DNA from 4 places in the Limnospira fusiformis SAG 85.79 genome. Region 2 is predicted to be linked to each of the others. Evidence: riboswitches for the same ligand, from Rfam matches in the RefSeq annotation. Region 2 holds a riboswitch; each other region holds the start of a gene.

Region 1 (7,526 bases), 1.1 Mb from region 2:
TATTTAACCGTCGCTGATTAATCAGGCTATTAAAAGCCCGTTGAGCCACAGGAAAAGCCGCTAGAATAAACGCTATTCTCGCCACAGGGCGCAATGGTGTTAATTGCGGAAACCGACTTAAAACCGCCAACGCAGTGGCTATAATTGGCAGCCGCAGACTCGACTCGTTTTCCTCTACAGTCCCTGATTTTTCAGGGGTTTTCGGCTCATTATTAACACCATAAATTGGCTTATCATAAAATTGATGATTTGTCAAGTCTTTGACTACATTAATCACCAAATTTGATAAATCAACCGCCGCCAATTTATTCGGGACATATTGCACCACCATACAGGCGGCTATGGGGTTAATCCGCACATAGGTAATACCGGAGTTTTTTGCTAAAATCGGCTGAATTTCAGTAGCTAATTGGGGATATTTAGCTAATAGGGGAATACGAAAGCGAGTCCGTCCAGCTACCTGATGAATAACCTGGCATTCTTGATTAGATAATGATGTTGATATCGCGGTAGTCATGATGTGGGTTCAGAATCATCGGAGACGGAATTTGTATCAGGTTCAGCAGTAGTTTCAGCCTTTTCTAGGATAGTAACTAAATACATACCTAACTCCAATTCCGAAACCCCAGCCGGGTCATATTGAATAATCAAAGATGCAGCGGTGCGGTTAATGCGTACCGACTTAACTCGCTGTTCCTCAGACAACAGTTTTTCTAAGCGTTTCGCATAGAGAACATCAGTCATTAAACGGGGAATACGCAACCGAAGCCGTCCGGGTATAGAATGAACAATAGTATAATCTTCGGTTTCAGTTGTGGTAGCTGTGGGACTATTATCTTGATGGTTATTAGGACTTGTGGCTTGAGTGGAATTAGTAGCGGGAGAGTTAGCCTTAGCCTCCTGCTTCAATTGGCGAACTAATTGGCGAATAATTGCAGCCATTAACAGGTTAACTATCAAGGCTTGCGCCCCCCGTAGCCGCAGGCGACTGGTAACTAATAAACCTGCTACCACAGGTAAAATCGTCACCACTTCCTCATAGTCTTCTAACCACCGACCTATTTGGGGAAGAATGTCGGGGTTTTCTGCGGTTTGAATTTCGGTAGATAATGCTGAATCCGTCATGGTCAATTTACCTTATTTTCAGGACAGTATACCATAGATAATTCACGAACCCAATAACTAGGAGAATTGACAACCTCTCCGGCGCTGATGTCGGTGTCCACCATAACAGTTGTTTTGATTAGATATGGCTATGGTTTGAGTACGTCTGGTGACACAACGTTTAAAGGCGGGTAAATGGTTTTCTTGGGATGCACGTTGCAAATTTAAGAACACATTTTGTACATCCCAGTAATTTGATGTGGCTTTCAATAACCTTTGATACATTTCCCCATTTTCAATTTCGGCTTTAACTCCTTGTTCGCAGGCTTCTTGTACTGAGTTAGGGGGAATTATACGAGTTTCCCAATCATCCTCTGGTATGGGAATATTATACCTAATAAACAGTGGAATTAATGCCTGTATATGCCTTTTTTCGGCTTCGATAATATTCACAAAGGGTCTAATCGGTCCGAATTTTTGGATAATTAACCGATAGGTAGCACAGGCTTTATATTCATCCTGTATGGCTTCACATAAAGCCTGTTTAAGACTATCCAGGGCTGGATTATCTGACATTTTGATTAACTCCTGATTAACTCATTAAATTAGGGAGATATCCATTCGTAAAACTCGATCGCTTCTGGGGAGCAACTATGACAGCCCCCGCAGGCTTTACCCTCCACTTTACAAACTCGCCCCTTTCTAATTAATTTGCCCAGCATGAATCGCAGGGTATCAGCATCAATTTTCATCTGATGTTCTAATTCTGTCAAAGAAACGCGACCATGATTTCTGAGATGATTTTGCAGTTGTTGAAGTAGCATAGTTGACGACGGGATAAATGGTGCGATCGCTAGTCTCTATGGTATCATGAATATACCTGTTAACACCGATAACCATAAATTCACAAATCCTTGAGACTAGCTACAGCCAAAAGGCTAATAACCTGCTTTTTTGGCAAGTCTAACCCTGGCTACAAACGGGGAGAATGGCGACGGTTGCTAACAGCTTTGAGACTAACTAAAGTAGCACCCATGACGATACATAGTCCCATCAATAAACCCAAAGCCTCTCCGGTATTTTGTGATAAAGTCATCGCCTGATAGTAGAAACTAGCAACCCAGTAGGCTAGTCCAGTAGTCCAAAGCGCCACAAACACCGTCCAACCGAGATTAGTTTCCCGGTAAACAGCAGCAATGGCAGACACACAGGGGAAATAAAGCAACACAAATAACAGGAAAGCAAAAGCGGCGGTAGAACTACCAAACCTTTGAGACATTTGACCAAAGGTGCTATAACTAACCTCCTGTGCTGTGGCGGCTTCTTCCTGATTATCAGTGCTTTCCATAATACTTAAACCAATGGGATCAAGTATTTGATTACCTAAATCAGCTAAGTTAGCGGGAATACTAGCAAAGGCTTCGGCGATACCTCCCCAAAAACTAAATTCTTCTTCGGGTTCTTCCACTGAGTCGGCAGCGGATGCTTCATCAGCCCCTAATTGCTTATAAAGGGCATCCATACTGCCAACCATGACCTCTTTAGCAAATACTCCGGTAAATAAGCCGACAGTAGCCGGCCAATTATCTTGAGTGATTCCCATGGGGCTAAAAACTGGGGTAATTGTGCGACTAACGGCACTTAAAAGAGAATCCTGGCTATCCTGTTTCCCGAAAGAACCATCAGTGCCGACAGAATTTAATAAACCCAGAATTAACACGACAATAACAATCATTTTCCCGGCGCGGGTGATAAAGGCTTTTAACCTTTCCCAAGCGCGGATTAATACACCTTTGGCGGTGGGAATATGATAGGGGGGTAATTCCATGACAAAGGGTGCAGATTGACCGCGTAAGAGGGTATGCTTCATGACTAACCCGGTGAACACGGCTGCTAAAATCCCGATGATGTAAAGCAAGAAAACGATATTTTGTCCGTTTCTGGGGAAAAATGCGGCTACAAACAGGGCATAAACTGGCAGGCGCGCCCCACAGGACATAAAGGGATTCATTAAGACGGTCATTAGGCGATCGCGAGGATTTTCTAAAGTCCGGGTTGCCATAATACCGGGAATATTGCAGCCAAAACCGACCATCATTGGCACAAAAGACTTACCCGGAAGCCCCATAAACCGCATAAACCGATCCATAACAAAGGCGGCGCGGGCGAGATAGCCAGAGTCTTCTAAGATGGCTAGACAGATAAACATTAAGCCAATTTGGGGGATAAATGTAGCAGTGGTTTGGATACCGCCGCCAACTCCTTCGGCTAGAGTACCGATTAACCAACCGGGGGCGTTAATTTGCTCAAGGCCATGAGCCATGCCATCTACAAATACGGTACCAAAGGCGATCTCAAAAAAGTCGATAAATGCGCCGCCAAAGTTAATGGAAATCAGGAACATCAGGTACATGACTACCAAAAAAATGGGTATACCCCAGGCGCGACTGAGGACTACCTGATCAATGTGATCGGAAACGTGCTGTTGTACTAGGTCCGATCGCTGTGTGATACCCTGTAACATCTGATGAATCCAGCTATAGCGCGCATCAGCAATCAATAAGTCGATATCTTCTCCCAGGGTTTGGTGTATGCGGTGGCGGTGGGTGGCAATTTGCTTAACGACATCTTGATTAACCAAACTTTGGCGATCGTCATATTGCAATAAACTGAGACTTTGCCAACGATAGTCTGGGGGTAAGTAGTTATATTGTTGGGCTATAGATTCGGTAATTTCATTGAGGGCGGCTTCGATAAGGGCTGGATAGGCGACTTTAGCTTGGGGGCGGTCTGCCATAAGTATGGCATCTCGGACAATTTCCCGCAGTTGTTCTACCCCTCGCCCAGAACTAGCACTCATGGGAATTACCGGACAGCCTAAGCGATCGCCTAATTGTTGGGCATCAATGGTAATTTGCCGCTGCTGGGCTATATCTATCATATTCAGGGCGATCGCGATCGGCAAACCCATTTCCAGCAGTTGGGTGGTTAGATACAGATTTCGCTCTAGGTTGGACGCATCTACGATATTGATAATTAAGGTGGCTTCACCCGATAGTAAATAGTCTCGCGCTACCTGTTCATCTAATCCAGTGCTGGCATCTTCCACGTCCAGAGAGTAAACCCCTGGCAGGTCAATCACCTTGATGGCCTGGTTTTGATAACGATAGCTTCCCTCTTTCCTTTCTACGGTAACTCCGGGCCAGTTACCTACCCGCTGATTACTACCAGTTAAAGCATTAAATAGGGTCGTTTTCCCACAGTTAGGGTTTCCCACCAAAGCAATACAGGACATCGCAGCCTTATTATCGGTTTGGCGGTTCAGTTCCATAGACTGACTCACAATTTTGTTCCTCCTTTAGGATGGGTTGATCAATGCCACCTGGAGGGCATCTGCTTCGTCTTTGCGTAAACTCAGGTTAAATCCCCTGACCTCAATTTGGGTTGGGTCTCCTAAAGGTGCGTGGCGTTTGACTGTAAATTCCACCCCTGGAGTTAATCCCATGGCTAATAATTTCCGTTTGTAGCTACGGGCGGCGGGGTCATAACCAACCACCCGCAACCGAGAACCGATCGCCGCATGGCGCAACTGCACAACATTAGTCTTATTCATTGATGAGAGTTTCCTTTTCGACTGGGTGAGGTTTTCTGTGGCGACCTGAATATTCTCAGCCATATCTGCCCCCAGTCCTAAGCGATGGTCGCCTAGGGCGATAATCACTGATCCACTGGTTGTGGAACTAATGACATTTAATTCTACACCTGGCATTAACCCCATCCCCATTAGACGGGTATTGCCTCCGGCACAATTGAGAGCAACTATATATAAGCGATCGCCTACCTTCGCCTCGGACAAAGCAAAGGTTCCCGGAATTGATGATTCGCCCACTACAACCAATGATTCTGGTGATTCACTTATGGTGCGAGCATGACCAGTGTTGTCTTTGAGGTAAGTAAATCCTGACCAGCTTGAGCCACCATCAAAGCCGTTCACGGATACATCGGCACAGTAGTTATCATTGTCCATAATCTATTGGCTCTCTGTTGAGCTAATTGAGAATTAATTTTAATTAATACCATGTAACTAAGTAAAAATCCCATTGTTAATAAATTTTTAACAAACCCCCTTGTTTGGAAAAAGCAAAAGATTATACTACAAAAATTAATTTTGTCAACCCCTTGCAATATTTGTTTGCAGTGTGTTACATTTGTTTACAAGAAGTCAGAGAGGCAAAAATACTATGGTTCGTGGACAAATTATGGAAGAAGGTGGACGCGCAAATGTTTACGCGATCGAACCCCAAGTATATGTAGAGGAATCGCAACAATTCGGTTTCAACAAATACGCAGAGAAACTCAACGGACGACTAGCTATGATCGGGTTTATATCCGCCCTAGCCTTAGAAGCATTAACCGGACATGGTGTAATTGGCTGGTTAACTAGCCTGTAAAACCCAGATTTTGTCAACCTATAATTCAGTAGCATTTCGGAGACTTGTATGAAAACAGATTTTAACTTTCCTAACAAATACTTAATCGGACCTGTAATCTTTCGACCGGACTTTAACAGTACCTCAGAAGTAATTACAGCTAACCAAGCCTGGTCTTTATTCTTCACAGGTGGTCAGGAAGACAAAGCCCTTGGTTATAATGCAGAATACGGCAGGTTTTTTACAAATTTACTGATGGCGATCGCCGTTAGTGGCGCTATTGGGGCTTTGATTTTCACTAACTTAGTCTAAGTCATCAAATTTACCTATCTCTCCCTATTCACTAATAACAAACCGTCCCTGTTTAGAAATAAGCAGGGACTTTTTTGGTTTTTCCCCGAATTCGCCCAACCTGTGATAAGATATTCCCGATATCGGTTCTAAGGGAAATCAGCCTTTAGAGGAAAGGGGGAAAGTCCGGTGTAAGTCCGGCGCTGTCCCGCGACTGTGATGGGACTCTGTTAGTCTCTCAGTCAGAATGCCCGCCGATAAGTAACCTATTGTTGATTCATCTGCGAGGTATGGATGATGGTTGATTTAGTATTTTCACAATCTAAATATCATAGCGATCGCCCATCTAAACTCTAGGAAAATCTCAACATTTATAGATAGCAAATCGCTATAATTTCGGAGGAGTCAAAAAACCGTGCATAAAATTCCTGTAACCATTATCACCGGATTTTTAGGGGCTGGAAAAACCACCCTGATCCGCCATTTACTGCAAAATAACCAAGGTCGTCGGATCGCGGTATTAGTCAATGAATTTGGCGAAGTAGGTATTGATGGCGAAATCCTCAAATCTTGCCAAGTTTGTGACGAAGAAGAAACGGAAACTAATATCATCGAATTAGCGAATGGTTGTCTGTGTTGCACCGTCCAGGAAGAGTTTTTGCCGACTATGCAAGAACTACTTAAACGCCAAGATGCGATTGATTCGATATTAATAGAAACCTCTGGTTTGGCTTTACCAAAGCCACTGGTTCAAGCCTTCCGATGGCCGGAAATTCGCACGAAAGCGACGGTAGATGGTGTGATTACGGTAGTTGATAGTGAAGCCCTAGCCAATGGTCAACTGGTGGGAGATTTAGAGGCTTTAGAAAAGCAGCGTCAAGCGGATGAAACTTTGGAACATGAAACACCAATCGAGGAGTTATTTGAAGACCAGTTAGCTTGTGCTGATTTGGTACTTTTGACGAAAGGCGATCGCATTGATGAAGAGTCTCAGCAGCGGGTTCAACAATGGCTAAAACAGGAGTTAACCCCAGGAGTGCAGACGGTTTCCTGTCAGCAAGGTAAAATTTCGGCTGACATATTATTAGGCTTTAATGCAGCGGTAGAAGACCATCTGGACAGTCGCCCTAGTCACCATGACCAGGAAGAAGAACACGAACACGATGATGATATCAATGCTGTGCATTTAGTCTTAGATCCAGTTAAGGACTCCGCCAGTTTAGTTAATCAATTAAAAGCGATCGCCCAGCAGTGGGAAATCTACCGCATCAAAGGTTTTATAGCCGTAGCAAATAAACCCATGCGGATGGTAGTTCAAGGAGTCGGAAACCGATTTGATACCTTCTTCGATCGCCCCTGGAAAGCCGACGAACCTCGCCAAACTCAACTGGTGTTTATTGGTCGTAGTCTTAATCAAGAACAAATAGCCACTTCTTTGCAGTCAGAAACCATGGCGTTAAACAGGTAGAAATCTTATCAATTTTGGTGATTTTAATAATGCGATCGTCCTTATTTAAACAGTAGTAAAATTCACAGCGTCGCCAAAATAGCCCCAATACAACCACACTTTACGCTACTTTCCGTCTCGTCTCCATCCCACCTTCTCCTCCTAATACCATATTGCGTCCCCCAGGTATTCCCCATCTAGTTCACTCTCTAAGTCATGATAGGTTTACCTTTGGATACCCACATTTGATCAAT
Region 2 (7,526 bases):
CAACCTCCTTGTTTAGAATAATGGTGAATGGGTAGCGTCGAAATACCGATGCTTTCCCGGCTTTGAGCAGTGATCGTGCCATCCCTGGCTTGCACGGTGTCAGGGGCTTGCGGTTGGTATCTAAAACGAAAATATGGTTAGACATTGTTGCGTCTGTTCTGATTGCTCGTAACGTTTGCGCTTGCGCTAACGCGCACGCTGCGCGAACGCTAATGTTCAGAGTCGGTACTTTCCAAATCGCACTGTCTTAACCCCTTAGAACTGTTTAACGATTTGGTTCTAGTGCCTGGAACTAGCACGCATTCCAGGGTAGGAACTTTAACTCTTGCTCGCTCACGTAGCCAGTTAAGGCTTAAGCTGGTCAGCTACCTGAAAGCGGGGGGCACGAAGCCCCCGTGCTTCAGCCGGGGGTGCTGACTTAACTGTAGAACCCGCCCCAATAATTGACAATTAAATCTTACTCTCTGATTTTTTCGGACCAAACGCGAGTGGGAAGACCCCAAACATAGATAAATCCTTCGGCGGCTTTGTGGTCAAATACATCTTCAGAACCGTAAGTAGCCAGGTCAAGGCTGTAGAGGGATTTGTCAGACTGGCGACCGACAATGTTGCAATTGCCTTTAAACAGTTTGACCCGTACAGTGCCGCTGACCCGTTCTTGAGTTTGTTTGATAAAGGCATCGATCGCACCTTTGAGGGGACTAAACCAGAGGCCATTATAGACAATTTGGCTATAGGTTTCCTCAATACCGCGTTTATAGCGGGTGACATCAGAAGTGAGAACCAGACTTTCAAGATCTCGGTGAGCCTGAATGAGTACAACCATGGCAGGGGATTCGTAAACTTCCCGAGATTTAATACCTACCAAACGATTCTCGATCATATCAATGCGTCCGATACCGTGGTTTCCGGCGATCGCATTTAAGCGAGAGATGAGGTCAACGCCGTTGAGTGCTTCCCCATTGAGGCTAACAGGAATGCCAGATTGAAAGCCAATTTCTAAATATTCTGGCTGGTCAGGAGTATCAGCGATCGCTTTAGTCATCCCATAGACATCCTCTGGGGGTTCAACCCAGGGGTCTTCCAGAGGTCCAGCTTCGATCGCCATACCAAGCAAGTTGCGATCGAGACTGTAGGGGGAAGACTTTTTAACGGGGAAGGAAATGCCAAATTTTTCCCCATAAGCGATCGTCTCTTCCCGACTCATACCCCATTCCCTAGCCGGAGCTAAAATCTTAATATTAGGGTTGAGAGCGCCGATAGAGACATCAAAGCGGACCTGATCATTGCCTTTTCCCGTGCAACCGTGAGCGATCGCATCTGCTCCGTATTTTTCGGCAACTTCCACCAAAACCTGAGCAATCAAAGGACGTGCTAAAGCCGTAGCCAGGGGGTAGCGGTTCTCATACAAAGCATTAGCTTGAATAGCCGGAAAAGCAAACTCCTGTACAAATCGCTGTTGTACATCAATCACTAAAGACTCACTCGCGCCAGAGTCGAGGGCCTTTTGTTTCACTGGTCCTAGTTCATCACCTTGTCCCAAGTCAACCGCCACAGTAATTACTTCAGCTACCCCAAACTCATTTTTGAGATAAGGAATACAGACAGAGGTATCTACACCACCAGAGTAGGCAAGTACAGCTTTTTCAGCGCGACCCATAATCTACCAAAGCTCCTAGATCAACAAACATTTCATTATCACCCCAATCGCCACCATTGAAAAGTAAGGCTGTAACAATTAGGTTATAGTTGCAGAGCATCGCCAACTGTCCCAGAAAATATATGTTTTTTAGCGTTGTTATCCCTACCTATAACCGTTTGCCGATTTTACAGAAGTGTCTGAGAGCATTGGAAAATCAAACCTATAGCGCCGCCGTGACTGGCTATGAGGTGGTGTTAGTCGATGATGGTTCCACTGATGGGACTGTGGAATGGTTGGGAACTAACACCCTCGAATTTCCCCATCTTCGCATCTACCAGCAAGACCACCAGGGACCAGCGGCGGCGCGAAATTTGGGAGTTGAACAGGCGAGGGGAGATCTGATTGTTTTTATCGATAGTGATTTGGTGGTAACTGATAGCTTTCTTGCCGCTCACGCTACCGCCTTAATTGCCAACTCTCAAAAAAGCGATCGCATCTTTACCTATGGTCGAGTTGTGAATACCTGCAATTTTGAAAATCCCACCACAGAACCCTATAAAATCACCGATTTTTCTGCCGCTTATTTTGCCACCGGAAATGTGGCGATCGCCCGCCATTGGCTAATCGAAGCCGGATTATTTGACCCTAAATTTCAGCTTTATGGTTGGGAAGACCTGGAACTAGGAGTTAGGCTAAAAAAATTAGGCTTAAAATTAATCAAATGCCCCGCCGCCGTCGGATATCATTGGCATCCCCCCTTTAACTTAGACCAAATACCCGCCCTAATTGAAAAAGAAAAACAAAGAGGCAGAATGGGGGTAGTTTTCTATCAAAAACATCCTACCTGGTCAGTCAAAATGATGATTCAAATGACCATTTTGCATCGGATACTCTGGGGCATTTTATCCCTAAGAGGTCAACTCAATGAAAGGACCATGGCGCATTTTTTACAGTGGTTAATTAATCGTGGTCAGCCTCAATTAGCCTTAGAAATTTCTCGGATTTTTTTAAATTGGTATAACGTCCAAGCCGTCCAACAATATTGGGCCAGGCGAGAGCAAACTTAATTAAATATTTGCCAGCTTGGTTCACTGTTGACCTACACATGATACAATAGCGCCAACTATAGGTTCTAGTGGGGAACAGCCACTAGGAGTAATGGGGAAAGTTCGGTGTAAATCCGGCGCTGTCCCGCAACTGTAATCAGATTTCCGGCTAATTTGTCCACCCCATCTGTGAGTCAGGATGCCCGCCTATAGTTATTTCTCACTCACAAATCTGCGAGGTACAGATGAGCAAAAATCATCGAATGATACACCTAATCGCCATGATTGGGTTAACATTTTATTTGGTAATAGGTGCAGCCACTCCAGCTCAAGCAATGCACATTATGGAAGGTTTTTTACCTATTACCTGGTCAATTTTTTGGTGGGTGTTAATCATCCCTTTCTGGGTTATTGGTTTTCAAAAACTCACCAAAATTACCCGAAACAACCCCGAACTAAAGCTATTAATTGCCCTAGCAGGAGCCTTTACGTTTGTCCTGTCAGCTCTAAAAATCCCCTCAGTTACAGGGAGTTGTTCTCACCCCACCGGAACCGGATTAGGAGTGGTTTTATTCGGACCGTCAGTGATGACAGTTTTAGGCAGTTTAGTCCTACTTTTCCAAGCCGTATTACTCGCTCACGGCGGTTTAACTACCTTGGGAGCTAATGTATTTTCTATGGCGATTGTCGGCCCTTGGGTTGCCTATGGCATTTATCAACTATTCTGCCAATTTAACCAACAAAAGTTAGGTATTTTCTTCGCAGCAGCCTTGGGAAGTTTAGCCACTTATTTAATTACCTCCATACAGTTAGCCGTAGCTTTTCCGGCTGCTTCTGGGGGGGTTATGGCTTCCTTTATCAAATTTGCGGGGATTTTTGCAGTCACTCAAATTCCCCTATCAATTAGTGAGGGACTATTAACGCTGGTAGTTTGGAATTGGTTAGAGTCCTACGCCTCAGAAGAACTGCAAACCTTGAAAATTGGGAAAGCTAATAGCTAAGTAAAATCATGACACCAACTTCTGATAAACCTGTAAAAAATGGCAATTTGTGGATGATTTTAGCTGTCGTTATTTTATCGGTAACGCCGCTAATTTTTATCCGAGGAGATTATGAGGGAGCCGATGAACAAGCCGAAAATCTCATCGGCGAAATTCAACCCAATTATCAACCCTGGTTTGAACCTATCTTAGAAGTTCCCAGTGGCGAAATTGAGAGCCTGTTATTTGTTTCTCAAGCTGCTATTGGTGCGGGTATCGTCGGCTATGTGATTGGCTTATATAAAGGCCGTAAACAAGGCAAAAATCGCTCATCCTAAATGTACCATCAAATTGATGCGATCGCCTATACCAATCGGTTAAGGTATTTACCCTCAGAACATAAGTTAGCCTTTGCCGCCATCCTGTTTTGTCTCAGTTTGGCGGCTCCCCCCCTCCTGCAAATATTGATCACCATTTGGGTGACAATTTGGGTCGTGATTTACGCTAAAATTCCCCTAGGAATTTATCTGAAATTGCAAGCCATCCCCTTCAGTTTTTGGTTAACTAGCATTCCCGCCTTACTATTGGGGGTGGTTAATTCAGCTAATATTGAATTAATTAAAACTGATATTATCTGGGAATTTAACCTAGGTAATATCTTGATATATTTCAGTAATCAAGGAATGCAACAAGCTGGTTTTCTACTAACTCGCTCCCTAGTTTTAAGCTCCTGTATGTATTTTCTTTTACTCACTACCCCCTTCGTCGAAATCATTAGAATTTTCCGTAAGATTGGCTGTCCCAGTTTAATCACAGAACTATTAATGTTAATGTATCGGTTTATTTTTATGTTAACTGAAACCGCTAGTCAATTATTAATCGCTCAACAGGTTCGTATCGGTTATGGTGACTGGAAAACTACAATCCGCAGTTTAGGAATTGTCACCAGTCAACTACTCCAACAAACCCTAGAAAATTATCGACAAATTTGTTTAGGATTAACCGCGCGGGGGTTTAACGGAGAGTTGCGGGTTTGGTCGGTTTCTCGCCATCAATCCAACCCTCGATATACCTGGGAAGGATGTTGTGGTTGTCTACTATTATTGGTGATTATTGGATGGTTGTATGTCATCGGAATTTGAGTTACTAGAATTTGATAATGTTCAGTATACTTACCCCGGTAGTCAGCAGCCAACTCTGGAAAATATCACTTGTCAATTTGGTAGATATCAGCGTTATGCTGTCATTGGACGTAATGGCTGCGGAAAAACTACCTTATTTCGATTAGCTAATGGGTTATATCGTCCTCAGTCCGGGGTGATTAGTTGGCGAGGTCAACCGCTACAATATAAACGGCGATGGTTGAATCAATTGCGCCAAAAGGTGGGTTTAGTGTTCCCAAATCCTGAACAGCAGTTAGTAGCAACTACCGTGTCAGAAGATATTTCCTATGGCTTGTGTAATTTGGGTTTATCTACCTCAGAAATTGCTCAACGGGTGCGCCAAATTTTGGCTGAATTTGATTTAGTGGGTTTGGCGGATTTCCCGATTAATTATCTGAGTTTGGGGCAGAAAAAAAGGGTGTCAATTGCTGATATAATGGTGTTGCAGCCACAACTCTTGTTTTTGGATGAACCTACGGCTTATCTTGACTCCTATCAAGTTACTAATTTTCACTGCTTATTAAATCAGATTCAACAGCGAGGAACTACTGTGGTTATCGCTACTCATAATTTGGATTTTGTCGAAGCCTGGGCGGATTGGGTTTTGGTACTTGATAGGGGAAAACTGGCTTTTCAAGGTACACCAGAAGCCGTTTTTAGTCAAAGTCAACAACTCCAAGATTTAGGTTTGGGGGTTCCTTTAGTGGGGGATTTAATTAATTGGTTACAAGCTGAGAATATGGCTTTATCTCAACCACAGTTAAATCAGATTCAGCAACAGATACGCGATCGCTATTGGCGGTCAAATTCTTAAAATTTGGTTAAAATTGGGCAGGTAGTGGTAATCCCCTTTGATCATGGTTTAATAATGCTTCTACCGCTTGACAATTGAGGGGACGGAAGAAAAAATAACCCTGTCCATATTTACACTTAAAATTCTGTAAATGGTGGAGTTGTTCGGCAGTTTCAATACCTTCGGCGATCGCATCCATCTTCAGACTTTCAGCCAAAGCCACAATGACCCGGACAATTTCCCGCTTATCCTCACCTTCGGGAATTTGACTAACAAATGAGCGGTCAATTTTGAGGATATCTACTGGGAATTTATGCAGATAACCCAACGAACAGTAACCTGTACCAAAGTCATCAATACAAATTTTGATTTGTTGTTGTTTGAGTTGTTGTAAAGTGGCGATCGCTAATTCCGGGTCATTCATAATCGCCGTTTCTGTAATCTCTAATTTTAACTCCGAACCCGCCACCCCCGTCTCAACTAAAATCTTGCTAATGCGCCGACTTAAATCATTAGTAAATTGCTGAGAAGACAGGTTAACACTCATCATCAAATTAGAATAAACCGCAAATTTCTCTTTCCATTCGCTTAACTGAAAACAAGCCTGTCGCAATACCCATTCCCCAATATCAACAATTAAACCCGCTTCCTCAGCTATGGGGATAAACTCAGCCGGGGATATCAAACCCTCTTGGGGGTGGTCCCAACGCAATAAAGCCTCAAATCCTGCAATAGTCCCCGTCGATAGTTCAATAATAGGTTGATAGTTCAGCTCAAACTGTTGTTCTTGTAACGCTAAACGTAGCTGGGTTTGCAGGTATAAGCGCCGCAGAGCATTGGTTCGCATCGTCGAGTCAAAAACCACATAACAGCCTTTTCCTTGCCTTTTAGCGCGATACATGGCCGTATCTGCATCTCTTAATACCTCTGGAGAACTTTGATAATTAGAGTTACCCTCAACAATACCAATACTCGCACCCGTAAAAATCTGATTTTTTTCGAGGAATATCGGCAATTTTAAGGATTCCTGAATCCTTTCCGCCACATCGATCGCCTCTTGAATATCCCTAATATTTTCTAATAAAATCGTGAACTCATCCCCTCCCAATCGTGCGAGGATATGTGAATCCACAGAATCTGTAAGCCGCTTACTAACCTCGATTAGCAGTTGGTCGCCGATGGCGTGTCCGAGGCTATCATTAATAAATTGGAACCCATCCAGGTCTAAGAACAGAATAGCAAATTGATAATTATCTAGGGTCTTACACTTTCTAATAGAATCATCTAATTTATCTAGGAAAAATGCCCGATTCCATAAATCGGTAAGAGAGTCATGGGAGGCGCTATGACGCAGTTTAGCTTCCGTTTCTTTCAGGTGGGTAATTTCCATAATTGACCCTTCATAGTAAAGCACACGGTTATGGCGATCGCTATAAATAGCCCGCGCATTTTGCCAGATCCAAATTGCTTCACCATCCCGCCGATAAACTTGGGCTTCAAAATTAGAAACTGAACCCCGAGTTTGTAAAAGATTAATAAACCTATTATAAGTTTCCGGATCAGCATAAACATTCTTAATTTGGCTACCCCTAACCAACAGTTGTTGTTGAGAGTCATAGCCCAAGATTTGAGCTAAAGCCGGGTTAGCACTAATATACTTTCCTTGTAGGTCAATTTGAAAAATTCCCTCTAAAGCATTTTCAAAAATATCTCGATATTTCTCCTCTGCTTGCTTCCGTTGAAATACCGAACCCAATTGCATAGCCACTGAAGACACCAGTTTAACTAAGCGATTATCTTGTTCGCGCGGCATTGACATCAAAAACACTAACACCGCCAACACCCGATTATCTGCTAAAATCGGCACACCCAACCCCGCTTTAAACCCATATTGTTTAATCA
Region 3 (7,526 bases), 410 kb from region 2:
GGCACCACAGCATCCAAACATATTAAGCATAAGGAGATTAAAGTGGTAAGCACCCCATTAAAAACAACAAAATCTGAGGAAATCTTTAGCGCCGCCCAAAAAATCATGCCAGGGGGGGTTAGCTCCCCAGTGCGTGCATTCAAATCCGTTGGCGGTCAACCCATAGTTTTCGATCGCGTCAAAGGAGCATACGTTTGGGACGTTGACGGGAACCAATATATTGACTATGTTGGCACTTGGGGGCCAGCTATTTGCGGTCATGCTCACCCAGAAGTAATCGCCGCTCTCCACGAAGCGCTAGAAAAAGGGACCAGTTTCGGCGCACCCTGCGCTCTAGAAAACGTTTTAGCGGAAATGGTGATCGACGCTGTTCCCAGCATCGAAATGGTAAGGTTTGTTAACTCTGGTACGGAAGCCTGTATGTCCGTACTGCGACTAATGCGAGCCTTTACGGGTCGCGAAAAAATCATCAAATTTGAGGGCTGCTACCACGGCCACGCGGATATGTTCCTAGTCAAAGCCGGATCGGGTGTGGCGACTCTCGGCTTACCCGATTCTCCCGGCGTACCTAAAAATGTGACTGTAAACACTCTCACCGCCCCCTACAATGACCTAGAAGCGGTCAAAAAACTATTTTCGGAAAATCCAGGTCAAATCGCAGGTATCATCCTAGAAGCCGTTGTAGGCAACTCTGGCTTTATTCCTCCTGATGCGGGTTTCCTGGAAGGTTTGCGGATGCTGACCGAGGAAAATGGCGCTTTACTGGTATTTGATGAGGTGATGACTGGCTTCCGCATTGCTTACGGTGGCGCTCAAGAAAAATTTGGTGTTACCCCAGATTTAACTACTTTGGGTAAAATTATCGGTGGTGGCTTACCTGTGGGAGCCTATGGCGGTCGTCAGGATATTATGGCTATGGTCGCGCCAGCAGGTCCTATGTACCAAGCGGGAACCCTATCAGGAAATCCCCTAGCCATGACGGCGGGAATTAAGACTCTGGAACTATTGCAAAAGCCGGGGACTTATGAATATCTCGACCAAATTACCAAAAAGCTGAGTAATGGCTTATTGGAAATTGCTAAAGAAACAGGTCATGCAGCCTGTGGTGGGCAAATTAGCGCGATGTTTGGGTTCTTTTTTACGGAGGGACCTGTTCATAATTATGATCATGCTAAAAAGTCGGATTTGGCGAAGTTTGGTCGCTTCCATCGAGGTATGTTAGAACGGGGTATTTATTTGGCTCCTTCACAATTTGAGGCTGGTTTTACTTCTTTTGTGCATACTGAGGAAGATATTGATCAAACTCTGGCGGCGGCGCGGGAAGTTTTATCTGGTCTGTAGATAATTCTGACAGTCAAGAACTGGGTTTTTTATGGAATTGATGGTTAAGTCTGTCTGGAATTCCCATAGAAAACCTGGTTTTTGCTGGGGTTTATCGGGCTAATCTTAACCTATTAATTTGGATGAGTAATTACTGTAAAAAAATCTTGATTTTGGGAGGAACGGCGGAAGCGACAGCCCTATATGATAGGGTTCAAACTATGGCGAATATAGAGGCGATCGCTTCTTTTGCGGGTCGCACTCAACAGCCAGTTACCCCGAAAGACCCGGCGGCTTTTCGGATTGGGGGTTTTGGCGGTGTTCAGGGTTTAATCGACTATTTAAAACAACAAAAAATTGATATTTTAATTGATGTTACCCACCCCTTTGCTGCCCAAATTTCTGACCATGCGGCTATAGCAGCTAATGAATGTGGAATTAAACGGTTAATGGTTGTCCGTCCGGCTTGGGAAAAAGTCCCCGGCGATAACTGGGTTGAGGTGGATAGTCACTCACAGGCTACTATGGTTTTATCAGGGTTAGCTGAACGGGTATTTTTAACTATTGGTCGTCAGGAACTTTCCGCCTATGCTGAACTAAAAGATATCTGGTTTTTAATGCGGATGATTGACCCACCTCAGCCGAATTTACCTATACCTAGGGGGGAATTATTGTTACAAAGGGGGCCGTTTTCGGTGGTAGATGAACTGTCAATTTTACGGGAATATCAACTGGGTGCAATTGTTAGTAAAAATAGCGGCGGTGATGCTACCTACGCCAAAATTGTGGCGGCGCGAGAGTTGAAATTACCTGTGGTTATGGTGCAACGTCCTCCCATTCCTATGGGGGAAACAGTGGCTGATATTGAGTCGGCGATCGCTTGGTTACACCAACAATAAACCGCCTTTTTAGTTATGGTTTCAGCACTGACCATTGAGTGACAGTAGCTAAGGGTTTCCAGCCTAAAAAATTGCCAATGGCTGCAGTTCTTTCAATGCCAATTCGGGTAAGTTCACCCCCGAATTTATTATGCCATTGTAACAGAAGTAACTCACTCTCAACTGTGACTGTATTAGCCACTAGACGACCTCCCGATCGCAATTTTTTCCAACAGGTTTCTAATAGACCTGGGGTGGTAATACCACCACCAATAAAAATGGCATCAGGGGAAGGTAAATTAATTAATGATTCGGGTGCTTTTCCGGCTATTATTTGCAGGTCTGGAGTCCCTAAAGCTGTGGCATTATCAGCAATATATTCTAAGCGTCTGGGATGCTGTTCTATGGCGATACTTTGACAACGGCGATCGCTTCTCATCCACTCAATACCAATGGACCCACAACCTGCACCGACATCCCATAAAAGTTGTCCCGGTAGGGGAGATAATCGACTGAGAGTAATCGCTCGGACCTCCTGTTTAGTTAACTGTCCGTCGTGGTGGTAGGCGCTGTCAGGAAGTCCCGGGAAACTAGGGGAAAAGTTAACGGGATTAGAACTAATACACTCTACGGCGATCGCATTTAAATCAGCCACTTCGTCAACATCCCAAGAGGAAGCGATACCCGAAATTTGTCTCTCTTTTTTGCCTCCCAAATGTTCCAACACCACGATTAAACTATCACCAAATCCTTGATGTGTTAGGAGTTCAGCCACGGCGGCGGGAGTGCGACGATTAGCACTTAAAATTAACAGATGCGCACCCCCATAAATTACCCGATTTAATAAAGCCAGGGGACGACCACATAAACTCAGGGTTTCTACATCGGTTACAGACCAACCCAAACGACTACAAATTAGGCTAAATGTAGAGGGAGAAGGAATTATAGTAATTTCCTCAAGGGGTAGGCGACGGGTAAGGGTAACGCCAATACCATACCACATCGGATCGCCACTAGCTAAAACACAGACGGGTTGACCACGGCGGCGGATAATTTCTGCGATCGACTCATCCAGAGGAGAAGTCCAGAGGAGTTTTTCTCGTTTATCCTCCGGGGGTAACATTGCTAAATGACGTTGACCACCGACAACTACTGAAGCCATAGATAAAAGCGATCGCGCCGTGGCGCTTAACCCTTCTAACCCATCTTCCCCAATTCCTACAATTGATAACCATTTGTGGGAAAAATCCCTGCTGACCATGATTTATAGTTAAAATACCAGTATTCATGATATAGTATTTGGGCTTGTAGTTGGGAAAGTTCGGTGAGATTCCGACACTGTGCCGCAACTGTAATACAATTTTCTGAGTCAGAATGCCAACTACAAGTTATTGATGAGTTGTCAAAATCAGCTAATTTTGCGGCTCATTCTCTGCGTCGCATGGAGAAACAAATCACCATGAATTGGTTAGTTAAAGCAAATGTTTGTCCGGGTCTATTTTATGGAACCCACGCCCAGGATGGTTTTTTAATCCGCATTCGGACTCCGGGCGGATTAATTAATAGTAAACAGGGTAAATTATTGGGTTATTTATTAACGGAGTGGGGAGGGACGCTACAAGTAACTAATCGCGCTAATTTACAAATTCGGGGAGTGCAAAAACCACCAACTAGCGCCGTTTTTGAGATGCTGCAAAAATTAAATTTAGCTGCTCAAAATCCCCACATAGACCACCTACGCAATATTATGGGTAGTCCGACGGCGGGAATTGATAGCCAGGAGTTAATTGATACTAGTCCCCTGATTAAAGCCCTGGATAATCTGATTCAAAATCACCCGTTAATTGGCGAACTTAGTCCTAAGTTTAGCATCGGAGTTGATGGGGGGGGGACTGTGGGAATTGGTATCCGTTCTCCGGTGGCTTGGGAACATCGATATAATGAGATTCAGCTTAATGCGATCTCGGTAGATGATGGGAATAATAGCATTAATTTTCAGTTGGCGATCGCCGGAGATAAAAAGCTATATAATACCCAACTTGTCATCACGCCAGAACAATGTTTATCTGTAGTCGCTACCCTTATTAATGTCTATGGGGAGTATGTCCGAAACAACCCCTTAGATACCGGGAAAAAGCCTCGGATGAAACAGCTAATTGACCATCTAGGATTAGATACATATATCCAGCAAGTCAACAGCCAACTAACCCAGCCCTTGCCGATATTGTCCGCTGAACCTACCCCCAGCCAACCCTATCATCATTTAGGAATTTATCCCCAAAAAAACGCCGAATTGTGTTATATTGGGATATCATTACACCTAGGACAAATTAATGCACAACAATGGTTAGGATTAGTAGAACTTTCAGAAACCTTTGGTAATGCCGAGTTAAGATTAACCCCTTGGCAAACAATTATAATGCCAGATATTCCCCATCAACAAATCAGCCAATTATTGCCGAAACTATCTTTATTAGGCTTCGCGGAAATTGAGTCAAATCAAGTGGCGATCGCTGCTTGTGGTGGTAAGCCTGGCTGTGCCGCATCACTTACCCACACTCAAACTCACGCTTCCCAATTAGCAGAATATCTCCACCAGCGATTAAATTTAGATACTCCTATTAATATTCATGTAACTGGTTGCCCTAAATTTTGCGCTCAACCCAGTCCCGCAGAAATCACCCTTTTAGGGCATACAATTAATCAAAATGGGAAAACTATCGAAGGCTACCAAGTGTATCTTGGGGATGGTGAACAATCCTTAAAACAAAAAATTTTTGAGGGAGTATTTACCGAAATACCCGAATTTTTAGCTAATTTTTTGACCCAAAATCGCCCACTTAATTAATCACTAATTACCTGCAAATTTGCTGATGATAGACTACCTGCGTGACGGCAACCAAATATATCAGAAATCCTTTGGAATAATTCGGGATGAAACCAACTTTCAAGGTTTATCAGATGATTTATCTCATGTAGCAGTTAGGTTAATTCATGCCTGCGGAATGACGGATATTGTCGGAGATTTACAAGCCTCAGAAAATGCCGTTAAAGTCGGACGGGAGGCACTACAACAGGGAAAAGCCATCTTTTGTGATGCCATGATGGTGGCTAGGGGAATTACTAAAAAACGCTTACCTAAAAATAACCCGATTATTTGTACCCTAAATCATCCAGATGTCCCTAATATCGCTCGCCAGATTAATAATACTCGGTCGGCGGCAGCATTGGAGTTATGGGGGGATAATTTACAAGGCGCAGTGGTAGCCATTGGTAATGCACCGACTGCCCTCTTTCACCTGCTGGAAATGTTGGATGATGGTTTAGTGAAACCTGCACTGATTTTAGGGTTTCCGGTCGGCTTTGTCGGCGCGGCAGAGTCGAAACTTGAATTGGCATCTAATAGCCGTGGTATTCCATTTATGACACTCCATGGGCGGCGCGGTGGGAGTGCGATCGCAGCGGCGGCAGTAAATGCGTTAGCAAAGGAAAATGAATTATGACTAAATTAGGGCGACTTTATGGGTTGGGAATTGGTCCGGGAGATCCGGAATTACTAACTTTAAAAGCACATCGTATTTTAACAACTGTTCCCGTCATTGCCTATCCCAGTTTGGAAAATGGCAAGGTTTTAGCTAGGGCGATCGTCGCCGATTTTATCTCCCCTGATCAGATCGAAATTCCTATCCCCCTACCCTTTAGTGTGCAGCGATCGTCACAGCCTTATTATGATATCGGGGCGGAAAAAATTGCCGAACATCTCAGCCAGGGGAAAGATGTGGCGGTTTTGTGTCTGGGAGATCCGATGCTTTATGGTACGTTTATGTACATTTTTAATCGCTTATCAGGGCGGTTTTCAATTGAGGTCATACCTGGGATTTCTTCAGTGATGGCTAGTGCGGCTATGTTGGGAGTACCGATAACTTATCGCAATGATGTCTTTACCATTCTTCCGGCTACATTAGAGGCGGATATATTACGCGATCGCCTCTCGGTAGCTGATGCAGCCGCCATTATGAAATTAGGTCGGCATTTTGCTAAAGTTTATCAAATTTTGGCAGATTTAGGACTACTACAAAGGGCTTTATATATCGAACGCGCTACTTGGAAAAATCAGGCAATTATCCCCATTACAGAAGTTGACCATAACTCAGTTACCTACTGGTCATTAATTTTAGTACCTAGTCATAACCTGCCCAAATAACCCCGAATTAACCCTTAATTCCCCCTAAGTTATGAACCAACCAGCCATTATTGTTTTAACCGAAAATAGTCTTGATGTGGCTAAGAACATCCAAAAAGCCCTAGGTAATGGGATTATCTATGGTTCCCCAAAACGCACCCAGTCGGCTGATTTAACCTATGATAATTTTGGGGATACCGTGCGGGAACTCTTCCAAACAGGAACCCCCATTATTGGCATTTGTGCGGCGGGGATTTTAATTCGCACTTTAGCACCATTATTAATCAATAAATGGCAGGAACCTCCCGTTTTAGCTGTGGCTGAAGATGGTAGCGCCGTCGTGCCACTTTTAGGGGGTTTACAAGGGGTTAATGATTTGGCGCGTAAAATTGCCCAATTCTTGCAGGTTTCTCCAGCTATTACCACCACAGGAGAAATTAGATTTAAAACGGCTTTATTATCTCCCCCCAAGGGTTATCAATTGATTAATCCTGATGATGCCAAAACCTTTATTTCCGATTTGTTGGCGGGAGAACAAGTTAAATTGCTCGGAGATGCACCCTGGTTACAAAATAGTAAATTGCCCTTTGATGAACAGGGAAAATTGACTATTGAAATCGTAGATAAAGCAGATATAGACACTCTTCAGCCTAGGGGCGATCGCTTAATTTATCAGTTAGAGAGTTCACCAGAAATCACCGGTAAATTAGCCATAATTGGCACCGGACCCGGAAGCCATGATTGGCTATCTCCCCAAGTTCGCGAGGTCTTAGAAAATGCTAGTGATTGGGTAGGTTATAAAACCTATTTAGACCTAGTTGAATTTTTAAGAAAACCCGAAATTATCCGCCATGAATCTGATAATAGGGTAGAATTAAAGAGGGCGGAGACTGCCTTAAATTTAGCCGCTAAAGGGCGTTCAGTGGTGCTAATTTCTTCCGGCGATCCAGGCATTTACGCCATGGCTTCAGCGGTATTTGAAGTATTAGAAACCAAAGCCAAACCAGAATGGGAGGCGATCGCTATCCAGGTCTGTCCAGGTATTTCCGCCATGCAAGCCGCCGCCGCCAGAGTTGGCGCACCATTAGGACACGATTTCTGCGTCATTTCCCTATCAGATATTCTCAAACCCTGGGATGTCATTA
Region 4 (7,526 bases), 2.8 Mb from region 2:
AGTGAACCCACACTCCGGACATCGGAACACTTTTGAGCCACCTAGCTGGGAATGCACATGACCACAGTGAGTACAGGTTTTGCTGGTGTATTCTTCCGTCACATCTACAACTGTGGTTCCAGTTATCTCGGCTTGATGTCTCAGGGTTAGTTTGAATCGATAATGCGCCCATGTCAGCATGGCGCGGGCAGTCTTGGATTTGATTTTCCGCTTCACCTTGGCAACCATGTTGGAAGTCTCGAAGGTGGGCAGAAAAATTATGCTGTAGTCATTAGTCAAGTAATGAGCAATTTGTTTGTGGGCTTCATCAACTAGATTGCGGATTTTGGTTCTCATTCGTTGAGCCGCTTGCCTCATCCGTCGCCTTCTTGAACGACAGGGTTCCTTGGCGATTCGGCTCATCAAATCATCCAAATGTTGACATAGCCTAGTAATGCCTCCAATATCCCCGGAGCCCAATTCCAGAAATCGTGAACCATCAAACCCAGTTATGAAAGTTCGCACACCCGGGTCTAATGCAATTACGCCATTCGCTTCAGTTGGGGTAACGGCAACTGGCTCAGGGAAAATCGCCAACCATCGACCTTTGGTAAACACCAACTGAGTCCCTTGCCCGCAAGTTTTAGGGATGGGTTCGGAAACCATGAAAGTTAATCCTTTCGTTAGTCTTGGATACCAACTCCCTGAAGAGAAATTAGCATCGTTAAACTTGATGGCTTGAGAACTATCCCGACAGCTCCTAAACCTTGCGCCAGGACTGGCTGAAAAGGCGAGATAGGCATCAAAGATGGCATTTTGCCGAATGTGGCAGGGTGTTTCTTTGACCCATTCGGGTAAGTCACTCTGCATCACTTTATTGCGTAACTTTAACTTGCTTAGTCGTTTACCACTCCTAGATAATGCAATTGCTTGGTTGTAGCAATACCGACAAGCGGCCAGCCATTTACGCCAGACTTGATTTAGCTCGGGGCTGGGGTAAATCCGGATCTTCTTTGACCTGAGTTTTGTATTTACTCCGTCCGTATAATCTGGAGCTAAAGCAGTGGAGGAGGGCGAGGATGTCCTCAACCATTTCTGGTTCTGGACTGAGACTTGTCTGGTTGAGAACCATGAGTGAGCACCTGTTTTACTCACAGAGCCATCGAAACCAGTCAAATCCCCATATTGCCAATCGGTCTTTGTGGGCAACGACAACCATGCGGACATCTCCTGACAAATGATGTCCCAGTAAGGCCAGCATTTTCTTTCCCTTGAAGTTGAGCCCGCCTCCGATTTCTGAGACGACTTCTGCTTCGGGGTAGAGGTTGGACAGTGCGGCCACCTGTCGGTTGAGGTCGGACTGCTGGGCGCGGCTACTAACTCTGGCATAGATAACGACTTTGCGTTTGTCACTGCCTGATTTGGCAGTATATCACTCAACGTTGTATCGTCGTTGCCCAGCGGGGGTTCTGATGGTGTCGATTGAGCCATTGTCGTCCCATCTGCGGAGTGTTCTTTCATGGACTCGAAGGATTTGGGCCGCTTCCTTGGGTTTGACATATCTGGCAATAGGTTTATCCTCAACCCTTCTCGCTTATTATACCGTATTGCCCTAAAATATTAACCGAATTTGTGATTAAATCATGCTCTCGTGCCGTGGCTCTCCCATGGACTTTGGGCGGCTTGGCCGCTTGGTGAAACCCTAAGCCCTAGAAACCGGGTTGCTGACATCTATCGTTGTTCCCCCAGTTTACAGTAACTTTGCCATGATTTCGTCAAATCTCCGCTTTGTGTGTTATCATGCTTAAATATTGTCGGTTCTGATGGGGAGCAGCCATCAGACGTAAGGGGGAAAGTCCGGCGTAAATCCGGCGCTGTCCCGCAGCTGTGAGGAGAGACACAACTCTCTAAGTCAGAATGCCCGCCGAACTGTCTCCTCTGGAGATGCACCAAACTGTTATTTTTCGTCTGCGAGGTACGGATGATGGTTCGTTTAGCTTTTTCACAATTAATATTGCCTTCATTTTTTAGGACGACTCCCCTGGCGTTGCATGGGTAGCGCCCTGATTTGAAATTGCCATTTTGAGAAAACTAGCCTTATGTAGACATTGACTGGCAGATGGTCACTCATGCTAACGGTGATTTGAATCAGTCTGGTCTGAGTATTGCTTAACTCAATTGGGCAGATATTCTGCTGCTTTGAATTGTTCACTCCGCTGGTTTGTCGCGGGGATGGACTAGATTTCTATGACTATTTTCAGCGTTAGGACGCGACAATTTATGACCTTGGAAACATACACTCAAACCCGTCTGGAAACCGCGACTATCGGCTATCCTCGTATTGGTAAAAGTCGCGAGTTAAAAAAGGCATTAGAAGCCTTTTGGCGGGGTAAATCGGACGCAGAAACCCTCATCCAGACTCGGAATGAAGTTGAGTTCAAAAACTGGGAAACTCAACGACAAGCAGGCATCGATCGCATTGGTATTGGCGACATGAGCCTCTACGATCACGTTTTAGACTGGAGCATCCGCTTAGGCATCATTCCCGAACGGTTTGCATCCTTTAGCGGACTCGACCGTTATTTTGCCATGGCGCGGGGTAAGGATGGCATTGCCGCCCTGGAAATGACCAAATGGTTCGACACCAACTATCACTACCTCGTCCCAGAAATTCCCGAAACATTACAGCCAGCCGACTTTAGCGATTTCCTGCAAACCGTGCATCGCGCTCAAACCTTATTAGGCGATCGCGCTGTTCCCATTGTTTTGGGTCCGGTGACTTTGCTGCGGCTGAGTCGTTTGGAGATGAATCAAGACCAAGCGGGAAAACAACTAGGCGATCGCTATCTCCTGCTTCTCCAGGAACTCCAAAAAATGGGTGTCGCTGAAGTCCAAATCCATGAACCTGCTTTAGTCTTCGGAGATGCTGCCAACTTTAAACAACTCTATCAATCAACTTATCAATCTCTCAGCCAAGTCGGCTTACCCATTCACCTGGTCACCTACTTTGATGACTTGGGAGACAATTACCCCTGGGTGATGGAATTACCCGTCGCTGGCATTAGTTTAGACTTCACCCGTGGGCGTAACCTAGAGTTACTGCAACAGTATGGTTTCCCCGACGATAAAGAGTTGGGGGCGGGAATTGTCGATGCCCGCAATGTATGGAAAATTCGCCCGGACTCCGTTTTGTCAACCCTGGAAGCCATTTCCCGTGTCACCCCTAACCTGCGGATTCAGCCGTCTGCTTCCCTGCAATTTGTGCCATACGATGCCCAGCGAGAAACCAAACTCCCCGAACCCTTGCGGTCCGTTTTGAGCTTTGCTGAACAGAAGTTAGTAGAAATCACACTGCTGGCTGATTGGGCCGATCGCTCCTATGGAACCCAAGAACCTGACAAGTATCTGGAAGTCATCCTCCGGCAATGGCAAACCTTCCAGGAATTTAGCCCAGTTAATCAGGGGGTAAAAGAACGCCTGCAAAATCTGACCTCCCAGGATTTAGAGCGGACTTTGCCTTATGAACAACGTCAAGAACGCCAGCCCGTTTTGCCCCCATTCCCCACCACCACCATCGGGTCTTTCCCCCAAACCTCCGAAGTGCGGCAACTGCGGGTGAAACTGAAACGGGGTGACATTACCCAAGCCGAATATGAAGCGGCGATCGATGCCGAAATTGCCAAGTGCATCCAATTCCAAGAAGAAGCCGGACTCGATGTATTAGTGCATGGGGAATTTGAGCGCACCGACATGGTGGAATTTTTCGGGCAACAGTTATCAGGCTTTGCCTTTACTGAACATGGTTGGGTGCAAAGTTACGGCAGCCGTTGCGTGCGTCCCCCGATTATTTATGGAGATGTCGCCCGCACCGGACCCATGACAGTTCGAGAGTTCAAGGTAGCCCAATCCCTGACCGATAAAATTGTCAAAGGGATGCTAACCGGTCCGGTCACCATGATTAACTGGTCATTTACCCGCACCGATATTCCGCGCAGTAAACAAGCCATGCAGATTGCCTTAGCCTTGCGGGATGAAGTAGCCGACTTAGAAGCCGCGGGGGCGAAGATGGTACAAATTGATGAACCTGCCTTGCGGGAAGGGCTGCCTCTGAAGCCAGAACGTTGGGATGAGTATCTATCCTGGGCGGTGGATGCTTTCCGTCTGTCTGCGGCTATAGCCAAACCGGAAACCCAAATCCATACCCATATGTGTTACTCGGAATTTGGGGATATTATTGGGCATATTGAGCGGTTGGATGCGGATGTGTTGTCCATTGAAAATAGCCGCAGCAATAACGAAACCCTGTTTGAAATTACTGATGCGGGCTACAAACATCAAGTGGGGAACGGCGTTTACGATGTTCACAGCCCAGCAGTTCCCAGCACAGAACAGATGGTGCAACAGTTAAAAACCGGGGTCGCCAATTTACCTGTACAACAGATTTGGGTTAATCCCGATTGTGGCTTGAAAACAAGGGGTTGGGAAGAGGTGATTCCTTCCCTAAAAAATATGGTGGAGGCGGCGAAAATTCTGCGCCAGGAAGCTAATTTGACTGAAAAATAACTGATGTCTAAATCCCCCGTTTCCTAACGGGGGAGTCTGTGCAAACCACCTGGGATTTCTTATGAATGGAACAGATAGCCCGACCAAGGAACCGCCCAATCCGCCGATGAATTGGCAGCAAGATTTTATTGCTACAAATCTATTGTCTCTAGGCTATAACGCCTGGGTGGGGTATCTCAATGGTGAACGGGGTGCAGTGATTTGTAGCACCAATACGCCAACAGTAGGAATGGCGGGGGAGGTTTTTAAGGTTCACTATGTACCTAGATCGCGTCTCGCCGCTTTTCTGAATGCGTGGCTGGCTGCGCCTGACACAGTGATTCTGCGTCATCATTTTATGAATGCTCACATTTTGGAAGCTGTCGATACCTACAACCCCACCACAGAATTAGTGTTTCTGTTGGAGTCATTGAATCAGGTGACATTCTTCTACCTAAAAAATTTGCCAATTACTCCGCATAAGTGCTACGAGCAAATCTGCAAACACTGGGAAGAATTCCAGCCTGCGGATGATGGCTGCTCGGATTCAAGTCGCCAATCATATTCCCTCGGAAACCATAATTTATATGGCTTCTGAAAATTCTCTTGCTCGCTAATTTGGGGGCGAAAATATCATCGCCTCTTCAATTATTAACAACTTATGATGGCATAAATACGATGCTAAAATATTATCTGGATCGCTCTGGAAAAATTCCCGCTTCTGTCCATCCTTTTGTCAAACAGGAGGCGCTGGGTAAAGCTGAAAAAGCGCCTAAAAAGGGGAAAATTCAAGTTATAAATCGACTCCGAAATGGTTGGTTGGTAATTTGGCGATCGCTCTCCCAAAGACATGAAAAACCATAATTTATTACCCCGCCCACAAAACTCCATAAGTTTCTCATTCCAGACTAGCTTAATGACTAAATTTATCCGCTTTATTTGTACTCTGGTAATTGCTGTATTACTGGTTATTGGCGGAGGGTTTTTGATGAAAGTTTATCCCCATTATTTGACGGATACAACCAACAATAATGCCCTCAATGTCAGCCCAAATACTTCTTTGTCAGCCGTAGACAGGGATTTAGCGATCGCCTATCGTCGCCAATACATGAAAGCATTGTCAGCCCATTATCGTTCTCTGGAAGCGATTTTAGAAAAAGAGGCTCCTTTTGCTAATCAAACTCTAACCCACATTAATAGCTTATTATCCCTAGCTGAATATATGCCCGAAGTTTTCCCACATGGAACCGCTATGACTGACGCAGAGGGCTGGGGAGCCAAGCCATTAATTTGGTCAGAACCCGATGACTTTTCTCGACTGATTGCCAACTTTCAAGCTAATCTTGAAACCCTGAAAACTATGGTTAATAATTCACCAAATCCAATTAATGCGATCGAGTCATTTACAAAAGTGAGGCAAACGTGCTTAGATTGTCATAGCATTTATCGAGTGCGCCAACCTTAACCCAGAAACCTAGTGGCTTTAGTTCACGCCATCCTAGATTATAACACAATTATACCATGTTCAACCTTTTTTTAATCACCATTAGTCTGCTGTTATTAGCAATTGTGGTAGGATTAACACTTTACCTGCTTTCCCCTCGCAAATATCAATCCGCCGATTCTGTTGCCAACTCCTATGATGATTGGACTAATGACGGCATCCTGGAATTTTACTGGGGGGAACATATCCACCTCGGTCACTATGGTTCACCGCCACAACCCAAAGACTTCCTGAAAGCTAAAGAAGACTTTGTGCATGAAATGGTCCGTTGGGGGGGATTAGACCGCCTTCAGACCGGCACAACAGTTTTGGATGTCGGTTGTGGTATCGGTGGCAGTAGTCGCATTCTAGCGCGAGATTATGGCTTTGCCGTCACAGGTATTACTATCTCTCCAGGGCAAGTCAAACGCGCCCAGGAACTCACCCCAACCGACCTCAATGCGCGGTTTCAGGTAGATGATGCCTTGGCATTATCTTTCCCCGATGCCAGTTTTGACGTGGTTTGGTCTATTGAAGCCGGACCCCATATGCCGGATAAAGCCCAATATGCGCGGGAGATGATGCGGGTGTTAAAACCCGGTGGGGTGCTGGTGGTGGCGGACTGGAATCAACGAGACTCGCGCCAAAAACCCTTGAACGCCTGGGAAAAGGTAGTCATGCGGCAACTGTTGGATCAATGGGCTCATCCGGCTTTCTCTAGTATTGAAGGCTTTGCGGAAGAACTCGCGGCGACCGGGTTGGTATCTGGTGAAGTCACCACCGCAGACTGGACCGCCGAAACTCTACCCTCTTGGCTAGATTCCATTTGGCAGGGGATAATCCGTCCAGAGGGGATTATCCGCTTTGGGGTGACGGGATTGATTAAATCCTTGCGAGAAGTCCCCACATTCCTGTTAATGCGGTTAGCCTTTGGGGCGGGTTTGTGCCGATTTGGGATGTTTCGGGCTGTTCGCGCTGCTGCACCGGTTGAGGAGATGGCTGTATCGACTCAAACCAGTGAAGCGTTACCAAAATAATCAAGATTTGAAGTCTCTATCTTCAAATGTTAATTAAGGGGAAAAGTCAACACCGTTCTCTTGATTGGAGCCGCCGCCAATTATGCTAAAATCCTGATCAACTCCTAGTGCCAGCATATGGCTGGCTTCTAGGACTGCTCCCATGGCATTGTTAGGAAGGTTTTATGAGAAAAACGCATCTGGGTTTAGCGATCGCCGCACTTAGCCTTTTAGGAGTGTTGGCAGAGCCGTCGGTCAACCTTTCCCGCACCGCCGCCGCTCAACATCAGACCCAAGTCGGACAATCCCAAACCAGGGGTGATGGGCAAAATATTATTATGCACCTGACTCATGGCACTGATGACCTTCATGCGGCTTTCATGGCTTTGAAATTAGGCACAAACCTCCAAAAACGGGGCGCTCAGGTGACGCTGGTTTTGACTTTGGAGGGGGTGAGAATTGCCTCTAGAAATCAACCCTTAGACTTGCGCTGGGGTAGTAGTCCG

The links. A riboswitch is a leader RNA that binds a small molecule or an ion and turns the genes downstream of it on or off. The one in region 2 is predicted to bind cobalamin.
Region 1: linked by a shared signal. The riboswitch ahead of cobW (cobalamin biosynthesis protein CobW) and the one ahead of HFV01_RS13325 (energy-coupling factor ABC transporter permease) in region 2 are both predicted to bind cobalamin.
Region 3: linked by a shared signal. The riboswitch ahead of cobG (precorrin-3B synthase) and the one ahead of HFV01_RS13325 (energy-coupling factor ABC transporter permease) in region 2 are both predicted to bind cobalamin.
Region 4: linked by a shared signal. The riboswitch ahead of metE (5-methyltetrahydropteroyltriglutamate--homocysteine S-methyltransferase) and the one ahead of HFV01_RS13325 (energy-coupling factor ABC transporter permease) in region 2 are both predicted to bind cobalamin.

Annotation. Positions count from the first base shown of each region.
Region 1 is NZ_CP051185.1:1,755,842-1,763,367, forward strand. It holds gene HFV01_RS08260 (heavy metal translocating P-type ATPase) at 1-517, opposite strand, end outside; gene HFV01_RS08265 (HMA2 domain-containing protein) at 514-1,125, opposite strand; gene HFV01_RS08270 (ferritin-like domain-containing protein) at 1,183-1,680, opposite strand; gene HFV01_RS08275 (FeoC-like transcriptional regulator) at 1,710-1,928, opposite strand; gene feoB (Fe(2+) transporter permease subunit FeoB) at 2,078-4,435, opposite strand; gene HFV01_RS08285 (ferrous iron transport protein A) at 4,463-5,131, opposite strand; gene HFV01_RS08290 (CAB/ELIP/HLIP family chlorophyll-binding protein) at 5,346-5,555, shown strand; gene HFV01_RS08295 (hypothetical protein) at 5,604-5,846, shown strand; cobalamin riboswitch at 5,953-6,098, shown strand; gene cobW (cobalamin biosynthesis protein CobW) at 6,241-7,293, shown strand.
Region 2 is NZ_CP051185.1:2,814,031-2,821,556, reverse strand. It holds gene iscB (RNA-guided endonuclease IscB) at 1-145, opposite strand, end outside; gene HFV01_RS13335 (argininosuccinate synthase) at 458-1,660, opposite strand; gene HFV01_RS13330 (glycosyltransferase family 2 protein) at 1,783-2,709, shown strand; cobalamin riboswitch at 2,753-2,913, shown strand; gene HFV01_RS13325 (energy-coupling factor ABC transporter permease) at 2,934-3,689, shown strand; gene HFV01_RS13320 (energy-coupling factor ABC transporter substrate-binding protein) at 3,698-4,006, shown strand; gene cbiQ (cobalt ECF transporter T component CbiQ) at 4,007-4,810, shown strand; gene HFV01_RS13310 (energy-coupling factor ABC transporter ATP-binding protein) at 4,794-5,645, shown strand; gene HFV01_RS13305 (sensor domain-containing protein) at 5,653-7,526, opposite strand, start outside.
Region 3 is NZ_CP051185.1:3,226,496-3,234,021, reverse strand. It holds gene hemL (glutamate-1-semialdehyde 2,1-aminomutase) at 43-1,341, shown strand; gene HFV01_RS15165 (cobalt-precorrin-6A reductase) at 1,464-2,219, shown strand; gene cbiE (precorrin-6y C5,15-methyltransferase (decarboxylating) subunit CbiE) at 2,233-3,459, opposite strand; adenosylcobalamin-variant (AdoCbl-variant) riboswitch at 3,503-3,586, shown strand; gene cobG (precorrin-3B synthase) at 3,598-5,046, shown strand; gene HFV01_RS15150 (precorrin-8X methylmutase) at 5,072-5,701, shown strand; gene cobI (precorrin-2 C(20)-methyltransferase) at 5,698-6,402, shown strand; gene cobJ (precorrin-3B C(17)-methyltransferase) at 6,434-7,526, shown strand, end outside.
Region 4 is NZ_CP051185.1:61,198-68,723, reverse strand. It holds gene HFV01_RS00345 (RNA-guided endonuclease InsQ/TnpB family protein) at 1-981, opposite strand, end outside; partial or broken gene HFV01_RS00340 (IS607 family transposase) at 944-1,549, opposite strand; cobalamin riboswitch at 1,778-1,922, shown strand; gene metE (5-methyltetrahydropteroyltriglutamate--homocysteine S-methyltransferase) at 2,260-4,542, shown strand; gene HFV01_RS00330 (hypothetical protein) at 4,604-5,119, shown strand; gene HFV01_RS00325 (hypothetical protein) at 5,200-5,385, shown strand; gene HFV01_RS00320 (c-type cytochrome) at 5,438-5,986, shown strand; gene HFV01_RS00315 (methyltransferase domain-containing protein) at 6,043-7,041, shown strand; gene HFV01_RS00310 (DsrE family protein) at 7,206-7,526, shown strand, end outside.